Regions from separate parts of the Clostridium sp. B9 genome, predicted to be linked through region 2. Evidence: riboswitches for the same ligand, from Rfam matches in the RefSeq annotation. Region 2 holds a riboswitch; each other region holds the start of a gene.
What was found. Region 2 has a riboswitch for thiamine pyrophosphate ahead of thiS (sulfur carrier protein ThiS). Riboswitches for the same ligand answer to the same signal wherever they lie in the genome.
Positions count from the first base shown of each region.

Region 1 (3,290 bases), 1.1 Mb from region 2:
TTATTTATTTTTTCTAAAAGCTCCTCATAATCTCTTAGTATTCTCATTTCATCTGAATTACCTTTAAAAACCTGCTCTAAAACAGTTGCGTTATCATCATAGTCTGGAGTTTGAGCAAGATATTCTATTCTTACTCTATTTGCCTTTGTTATAGTTCCTTCATCAGGTTCTTCAACTCCTGCAACTATTTTTAAGAAAGAAGATTTTCCTGTTCCGTTAACGCCTATAAGCCCAATCTTCTCTCCTTCATTTATTCCTAAAGACACATTATCAGCTAAAATTTTCTCTGAATAGCTCTTACTTATATTTTCAAGAGTTATTAAATTCATCTCTTATCCATCCTTTTCAAAACAAATCTTAGTTTCATTATAATATAAAGTTAACTTTCTTCCAAAACTAAAAATAGGTTGTATCAACTCCTAATAATAAAACTTATAAATACATTCGAACAAATTCTTAATTCCATTCATATCATTTATAAGTTTTATTTATAAGATATTTTGATACAACCTACTATACTTTTCTACTTTAACTTTTAATATATTTAAACTCTATTTGCTACTGGCTTCATTCTTTTTGCTAATAATTTTACTGGCATTATTGTTAATACTATAGCAGTAAGTAAACTTTCTAATCCAGCACTACTAATATTATATATAGCTGAATAAATCCATACATTCATTCCTGGAGGAGCATACTGTCCGAAGAAAACTACACCTGATATTATGCATATAAATGTGCTTAAAGAACCTGCCATAAGTGACCCTAAGAATATCTTGTACTTCTTATCAACCCCAAAGCTTCCTGCTAGTCCCAAAGCCATATTTGATAAAACATAATCTAATAAAAACTGTATAGGATGAACTATAAATGCACTATTTAGTATTTTTAAAAGTCCAAATATTAATCCACCAGTTACACCAACTGATCTTCCATAAACCAATGAAAGTAACATTATTGGTAACATTGAAAAGAATGTAATTTCTCCACCTTGAGGATATCTAACAATTGGAATCATATAAAGCACATATGAAATAGCTACACTCATTCCTATCATAGTTATTTCCTTTGTTGTTATCTTATGCTTTCTTAAATCCATAAAATATAAAACTAATAATACTACTGAAATAGCACCTATTAAATATACACTCATTATTCTTCACCTTCTTCATAAGCCATGTTCCAAAAATCTAACTCATAAAGACTGGCTCTCTTAAATATATCTATTAATCTGTCTTTCTTCTCTCTTGATAGCTTTGAACAAGTCTTGTCCACATATTCTATCCACTCATTCGTAAACTCTGTAAATCCTTGTGCTGAATACTCATCAATCCATGCTCTAAAGAAATTTTTTTCAAGTTTGTCTGCATACTTTTCTGCAATATGTCTCCCTATAAAACTATAGCTCCATGTACAAGGAAGTGTCGCTATTGCTATATCTTCTATATCCCCTGTTAAAGCTATTCCTTGCATATAGCTTGTATAGCTTATTGTAGTACTTTTATACTTTTTAGTTTCAGCCTCTAATTCTGATATACCAAAATCTTTCAAGTACTCAATATGTACTGCAGTTTCATCCTCCATAGTTCCCTTTGTTGATCTATAGAAAAATCTCATCTCTTCCATAGTTCTAGCTTTTACTACACCTGCACAAAATACTTTTGCATACTCTTTTAAATAAAGATAATCTTGAACTAAGTATTCTCTAAACTTATCCTTATCCAAAGTTCCCTCTCCAATTTCTTTTATGAATGGGTGATCTAAATATTTCTCCCATATTGGCATAGCCTCTTTTAATAGTTCTTCTGTAAATCTCATATTATAGATATCTCCTTTAATCTTTATGATTAAACTAAACAGCCAAATAAGGACTACCTAAAAGTTAAATAAAAGGTATAGAAACAAAGAAAAGCTACATCCTGTAGGATGCAGCTTATTTATAAAAAAAGTTACTATAATCTTAAGTTAATACTCTTATAAAACTCTTAAACAGGCTTTCCTACGCTGGTATTACCCAGATCAGGTTTAAGGGTTAATAACAAATGTTATCTCTCAGCCAAAGGCACCCCTAGCTATAAAGTTCCTCTTTATTATATTATTTTTCTTCTACTAATTCCAGTTTTTTATTATTTATCACATTATTCGAAAGTGATTCCAGTAATTTTTATTTTGCATCATTATTTTCATAATCTCCTCATCACTTCCATATTCATCATACCATTTTTCTAAAATTTCATAAGCAACTCCATGATATAGAAGACTTCCGATAACAAAAGGCTTCGCAGGTGCATCACTTAATGAAATTATAGCTACTCCCGTTCCTATAGTTCCATAGATTAATGCTCTCTCTGGAGTAGCAAACTCTTTAGCCTTCTTTTTAAAGTCAGTATTTTTTATGTATCTTTTCAACCTTTTAGGTGTTGGAAAAACAATAGCCTTTATCACTTTATTCATTCCTTAAAAATTACTCTTATTAAAATATATATTCAAAACCTTATCTTTATTCTAAAAGTTTTTGATAAAAATTATATAAGCATTTCTCCTATTGAAAGGCCTATTATGTGTTATAATCTTATAAGAATTATTTTGGAAGGAGCTATTTAAATGGCGAGTAAGTTTTATTTACACAAAGGCAAGAATAAAAAAGCTGAACAAGGTAGACCTTGGATTTACATTGATGAAATAAACGAATATGACGGAGACTACGAAAACGGAGATATAGTTGAAGTTTATAATCATAAAGGATATTTCCTAGGAAAAGGTTACATAAACGATAGAAGTAAAATAACAATAAGAATAATGACAAGAAACATAGATGAAGAAATTGATGAAGAATTCTTCAAAAGAAGATTTAAAGATGCATGGGAATACAGAAAAACTGTAATAGATACATCATCATGCAGATTCATATTTGGAGAAGCTGATTTTCTTCCTGGTTTAACTGTAGATAAATTTGAAGATTACTATGTAATACAAATTTCAACTTTAGGTATGGATAAATACAGAGATTTAGTAGTTAAAATACTAGTTGAAGAGTACGGCGCTAAAGGTGTTTATGAAAGAAGTGACATAAAGACTAGAGAAATAGAAGGTTTAGAACAAACTAAAGGATTCTTAACTGAACCATTTGATACAGATGTAGAAATAGTTGAAAATGGTGTTAAATACATTGTTGACCTTGAGAATGGTCAAAAAACAGGTTTCTTCCTAGACCAAAAAGAAAACAGAGCTGCTATGCATAGAATCTGTAAAGGAAAAGATGTTTTAGACTGCTTCACTCACACTGGCTC
Region 1 is NZ_JBNWKA010000003.1:3,792,446-3,795,735, forward strand. It holds gene ACQZHJ_RS17160 (ABC-F family ATP-binding cassette domain-containing protein) at 1-329, opposite strand, end outside; gene thiT (energy-coupled thiamine transporter ThiT) at 545-1,153, opposite strand; gene tenA (thiaminase II) at 1,153-1,818, opposite strand; TPP riboswitch at 1,980-2,080, opposite strand; gene ACQZHJ_RS17175 (hypothetical protein) at 2,134-2,454, opposite strand; gene ACQZHJ_RS17180 (class I SAM-dependent rRNA methyltransferase) at 2,605-3,290, shown strand, end outside.
Region 1: linked by a shared signal. The riboswitch ahead of tenA (thiaminase II) and the one ahead of thiS (sulfur carrier protein ThiS) in region 2 are both predicted to bind thiamine pyrophosphate.

Region 2 (3,290 bases):
TATTTCTTTAAAATAGATTTTATACTAAGTTTTGTAAGTTAAATAAGATTAATACAATTCATAACTAAGAAAGGTTGTGAAGAAATGAATAAAAAATCAACTGCTATAACTATGCTTGTATTTCTACTAGGTATATTTATGGGAGCAATTGATTCAGGTATTGTATCACCAGCTAGAGATATAATAGCTAATGGATTAAATGTTTCACAAGATGCTAGTGTATGGGTTGTAACAATATATACTTTAGCTTATGCTGTTTCAATGCCAATAATGGGTAAACTTTCTGATAAATTTGGTAGAAAGAAAGTTTACATGGTATCAATAATTTTATTTGGATTAGGTTCTTTATTATGTGGAGTTTCAGATTATGTAGGTAGTTATTCATTCCTATTAGCTTCAAGAGTTATAGAAGCAATTGGTGGCGGTGGTATAATGCCAATAGCTACAGCATATATAGGAACATCATTCCCAGTGGAAAAGAGAGGATCAGCTTTAGGAATGATTGGTGGAGTATATGGAATAGCAACAGTTATAGGACCAACTTTAGGTTCAGGGATACTTTCTATATTCGGAGATAAAAACTGGGGATTTTTATTCTTGGTAAATGTTCCAATAAGTATAATAATATTACTTTTAGCAACTAGATTAGAAGAAAATACTTCAACTGAAAAGGCTAAGAAATTAGACTTATTAGGTTCAGGCGTATTGGCTGTGTTAATATTATCTTTAATGTACGGAGCTACAAACTTAAAATTCTATGATTTTACGAATTCAATAAAATCAACTGAAGTTTGGCCATATTTATTAGTATTTGTGATTTCAATACCAGTGTTAGTTTGGGCTGAAAAAAGAGCAGAAGATCCAGTTATCAACTTATCATATTTTACTAATAAAGAGATTGCAATAACTTTAATATTAAGTTTTGTAGTAGGTTGTGGATTAATGGCAACAGTATTCATTCCTCAATTTAGTGAAAATATATTAAAAACACCAATGGGAAGTGGAGGATATATAACTACTATATTTGCAGTGTTTGTAGGTATTGCAGCACCTTTAGGTGGTAAGTTTATTGATAAAATAGGGGTTAAGAAAGTATTATTAACAGGTTTGTTTTTAGTTATAATAGGTAACCTTTATCAAGGATACATAACAACAAAATATCCTGGTATGATGAATTTAATAATAGGACTAGCTATCATGGGATTTGGATTAGGTTTCTCTATGGGAACTCCAATAAACTATTTAATGCTGAGTTTAGTTCCAGATAAAGAAGCTACAGTAGGACAATCAGCAGTATCCTTAGTTAAATCAATAGGTATTGCAGTATCACCTAATATACTTATTAACTTTATATCAGATGCAGGAAGAAGAGTTCCAGATGCATTACAAAAAGTTATGCCACATATGGATGGAATGTCAAATGCCATGACAAATGCAAGTGGAGCATCTACAAGTTTATCAAATGCAATGAGCAATGCAAGTGTTACTAATATTTTTAGTATTGTAAAGGAAATGGTTAAGTCTCAATTTGCAGCTTTAGGAGATAAATTTGCAAATAATCCTCATGTGAATATAAATATGATTCAAAATTCATATATGGATAAATTAGATAGTGCTAAAGGAGCAATAGAGGGTGCATTCCAACATACAATGAATACAGGTTATACTAAGTTATTCTTAACATGTGCAATAATAGCTTTAGTTGGATTAATACTAACATTTATGTTAAATAATAAATTAATAACTGCAAAAAATAAAACATTAAAAAAACAAGAAAAAAATAATTGATAAAAATTTTCTATTGATGTATTATAAAGTAAATTAAATAAATTTTAAGATATTGCTAGGGGTGCTGTAAAAAGCTGAGAGGGAGAAATCCTAACTCTAATAACCTGATTTGGTTAATACCAACGTAGGGAAGTATATTTTAGACTTTGATTCATCATAGTCAATAGAGATATTATGATTGATTAGAATATATTTTTTAAAAGGTTTAGCAATAATTGCTAAACCTTTTTTCTTTGGGTTAAAGCAATATTAAGAGGAAAAGAGGTGGGAATATGAAAGTCAATGGAAAGCAAATGGATAAAAAGGATTTAAAGACTATTTCTGATTTGTTAGAAAAATTAAATGTTAATAAAAATAGAGTAGTAGTTGAGTTGAATAGAGAAATAATTAAAGTTGAAGACTTTGATGAAATCCTATTAAATCATGAAGATTCTATAGAAATAATAGCTTTTGTAGGTGGAGGCTAAGAGCGTGTGATTATATTTTAATTAGATATAAAGTTTCTTATTAAAATATTTAAGGGAAAGAAAATTTAGAAATAGTATTTTAGAGAGTTGAGAGCTTATGAAAGTAAAAGTTAATGAAAAGTGGATTGAGGTTTGCGAAAGTAAAGATTTATATTCTTTAAAGAAAGAGGTTTTAGAGGAAGCAGATATTGTTGTTTTAAATGGATATCCAATAAATGAAAATAAGGTGTTAAAAGAAAATGATAGAGTTGTTTTTATAAAGAAAGGAATTGTTCCAACCAAAGATGAATTGGAAGCATTAATGGTTTCAAGACATAGCCCAGGAGTTCATGAAAAGCTTAAGAAACTTAAGGTTTGTATAGCAGGCTGTGGAGGACTTGGATCAAACATAGCTATTTCTCTAGCAAGATTAGGTATTGGATATATTAAACTTATAGATTTTGATGTGGTTGAGCCTTCAAATTTAAATAGACAACAATATTACATTGATGATATAGGAGAGTTTAAATCACTTGCATTAAAGAAGAATATAGAGAGAATAAATCCCTTTATAAAAGTAGAGGCTGAAGTCATGCTTATTACAGAAGACAATATGGATGTATTAAATGAGGTTAATGTAGTTTTAGAAGCTTTTGATAATGCTGAGTATAAGGCTATGCTTTCTAATTATGTTTTAAGAAATATGAGAGAAAAGTACCTAATAGCAGCTTCTGGTATGGCTGGATTTTATGATTCTAATTTAATAAAGACAAGGAAGATTACAGATAAGTTTTATCTTTGTGGTGATGAAGTTAATGAAGCTAAGGAAGGGGATGGGCTTATGGCTCCAAGAGTAGCTATATGTGCCAATCATATGGCAAACTTAGTTTTAAAAATTGCAGTAGAGAAATGGGAGGAAGTATAAAATGGACAAGTTAATCATAGGTGGAGTAGAAATAAAAAATAGACTTTTTGTTGGATCAGGAAAGTATCCTTCAAATGAAATAATAAAAGATGTGCTAAAAGGAAGTGGGGCACAAGTTATAACACTAGCTT
Region 2 is NZ_JBNWKA010000003.1:2,670,919-2,674,208, reverse strand. It holds gene ACQZHJ_RS11670 (MFS transporter) at 85-1,788, shown strand; TPP riboswitch at 1,836-1,936, shown strand; gene thiS (sulfur carrier protein ThiS) at 2,061-2,255, shown strand; gene thiF (sulfur carrier protein ThiS adenylyltransferase ThiF) at 2,353-3,159, shown strand; gene ACQZHJ_RS11655 (thiazole synthase) at 3,161-3,290, shown strand, end outside.

Region 3 (3,290 bases), 1.6 Mb from region 2:
GTTATAGCTTTAGGAGATGGTATAATATAGCTACTAAGATACTGATGGAAAGGAATAAAGTCTTATGGATAAAGTTCTTTTAGTGAAAAATATATTAGATGCATTAATATTTGTAGGTTCATCTATTATTGGTGCAATATTATATGGATTTATTGATAAAAAGTATAGCTTAACAGAGAAAATTTTTGACCCTTTTAAAATTAATTATAAATGGGAATGGATTTTACATTTGGTTTTGGCAGTTCTAGTAATTATGACAATTAATTACTTTGGAATATATGTGTTTAAAATTTCATGGTTTATAGTTATTGCTTTAACGGGATTTGTTACTGGAATTTGTATATATAATTCTAATAGGAAAAGTTTGTAAATAGTGATTAGTAAGAAAGCTTAGAATTTTATTCTAAGCTTTTTATGTTATATAGAGAAAAGTTCTGTAATTATAAGTTAATTAAAAATATTATTAATAAAATGTTAACAAAGTGCTAATTATATATTATTTTAAGTATATTCAGAGTTTGTGAAATTGTAAAATTTAAAATAAAATTAACATGAAGGGTGGTGATTATATGGCTGGTGAACAAAAAGTCAGAGACGTATATATCCAATATGAACAAGATGGAGAAACTCCAAAATATGAAACTCCTTTAGCGGCAGGTGCAGATGTATTTGCAGCAAGGGATATGGTTATAAGACCATTTGAGAAAGTTGCAATTCCCTTAAACTTAAAATTTGCAATTCCTGATAATATGGAAATACAAATTAGAGCAAGAAGTGGACTTTCATTAAGAACAAACTTAAAAATTTCTAATTCAATAGGGACTATTGATGCAGATTCAATAAGTAACATATCTGTAATATTAGAAAATAATTATAATATAGCAAATCTTCCTTATGAAATTGCTAATAACATTGAAATATTAGAGGATTTAAAAAATAATTATACAGAAGTTAGATTAAAGGATTATTTGGAATCAAAAGGGAATGATATGAGTGTTTATGAAGAAGAAGGCGCAAGAGCATATAGAAAACTATTAAAGACTTATATATATTTAGATAAGAATGGAAATCCTTATGGAACTATATACATAAAAAAAGGAAATAGAATAGCTCAAATGGTTTTAGCTAAATATTATAAGGCTAATTTTATAGAAACTGATGACGTTTCAAAACATAAAAGTGTAAATAGAGGCGGGGGATTTGGTCATACTGGTTTTTAGATTAATTAGATAGAAATATATATAATTTTTAGCAAGAAGAGTGTAAGATTATTAGAATGGGATAAAGAGTAAGAAATATTAGATAAATAAAAATAGTAAATATACTTGAATTTATTAAATAATAGGAATATAATGAGAAAAAATGAATAAAATTAATCGTATGTGCTAGGGGTGCATTTTATGTGCTGAGAGGACAGCTGTCTGTCTAACCCTTAAAACCTGATGTAGTTAGTACTACCGTAGGGAAGCCAAAGAACTATTGTTTATTTATATTTAAACATTTAGGTGTTAAATATATTTATTTAAGTGTTTATTAAGCTTGCCTTATGGCAAGCTTTTATTTTTTATAAAAATATAAAAATATATAAATAGGATCCTAAATTTAATTTAACTGCGCAGTTAAGAAATAATAAAAAAGGGAGAACTAATTATGAATTATACAACACAAATGGATGCTGCCAAGAAGGGCATAATAACAAAGGAAATGCAAATCGTTGCAGAAAAAGAAAACTTTGATGTTAAAGAGTTAATGAGTTTAATGGCTGAAGGAAAAATAGTAATACCAGCTAACAAGAACCACAAAAGCATAAGTGCAGAAGGTGTAGGACAAGGGTTAAAAACAAAAATAAATGTTAACCTAGGAATTTCTAAGGATTGTGCAAATATTGATTTAGAGTTAGATAAGGTTAAAAAAGCTATAGAAATGAAAGTAGAATCCATAATGGATTTAAGTAGTTATGGAAAAACTTATGATTTTAGAAAAAAACTTGTTGAGATTTCTACTGCTATGATAGGTACTGTTCCTATGTATGATGTTGTTGGTTTTTATGATAAGGAGCTTAAGGATATTACTGTAGATGAATTTTTTGATGTTGTAGAAAAGCATGCTAAGGATGGAGTTGACTTCGTTACTATACATGCTGGTTTAAATAGAGAAACTATAAATACTTTTAGAAGAAATAAGAGATTAACAAATATTGTTTCAAGAGGAGGATCACTTCTTTTTGCTTGGATGGAGTTAAATAACAGAGAGAATCCTTTCTATGAATACTTTGATAGATTATTAGATATATGTGAAAAATATGACTTAACACTTAGCTTAGGAGATGCTTGTAGGCCCGGTTCAATAGCAGATGCAACAGATGCTATTCAAATAAAAGAGTTAATAACCTTAGGGGAATTAACTAAAAGAGCTTGGGAAAGAAATGTACAAGTTATAATTGAGGGACCAGGTCATATGTCAATAGATGAGATTGAGGCGAATATGATTTTAGAGAAAAAACTTTGCCATGGAGCACCATTCTATGTTTTGGGGCCAATAGTTACTGATATTGCTCCAGGTTATGATCATATAACAAGTGCTATAGGGGGCGCTATAGCAGCTACTTATGGGGCAGATTTTCTTTGCTATGTAACTCCAGCAGAACATTTAAGACTTCCTAATTTAGATGATGTTAAAGATGGAATAGTAGCAGCAAAAATAGCAGCTCATGCAGCTGATATAGCTAAAGGAGTTAAAGGAGCTAGAGAAGTTGATAATAATATGAGTAATGCTAGAAAAAGACTTGATTGGGATGAAATGTTCTCATTAGCTATAGACAGTGAGAAAGCAATAAGATATAGAGAAGAATCTACACCAGAGCATAAGGATAGTTGTACTATGTGTGGAAAGATGTGCTCAATAAGAAATATGAATAAAATTCTTGAAGGAAAAGATATCAACCTTTTAAGAGAAGACTAATTTTATAAGAGATATATTTATTAGTTTTAAGATTTACTTTCTAGCATATTTATTAAAATACGAAAGTTGAATTGATAAAACTAATTATATATCTCTATTTTTATACATAATAACGAATTATTTTATTGTAAAAATGATTTTTATGTATAAAATAACTTGCAAAAAACGAACGTTTGAATAATTTTAAGTGTTGACAATACGTGTTTAGAGTGGTAATGTTTAATTAACGAATGATTAATAATTAATAATAAATAATGTTCGTGTTTTGAATGGGGGATAAAAATGTCTGGTATTAGAATGGTATTTGTAGAAAAGAAAACTGGTTTTAA
Region 3 is NZ_JBNWKA010000003.1:1,043,673-1,046,962, forward strand. It holds gene ACQZHJ_RS04725 (hypothetical protein) at 65-370, shown strand; gene ACQZHJ_RS04730 (dUTP diphosphatase) at 570-1,220, shown strand; TPP riboswitch at 1,378-1,483, shown strand; gene thiC (phosphomethylpyrimidine synthase ThiC) at 1,651-2,961, shown strand; gene ACQZHJ_RS04740 (phosphoribosylformylglycinamidine synthase) at 3,244-3,290, shown strand, end outside.
Region 3: linked by a shared signal. The riboswitch ahead of thiC (phosphomethylpyrimidine synthase ThiC) and the one ahead of thiS (sulfur carrier protein ThiS) in region 2 are both predicted to bind thiamine pyrophosphate.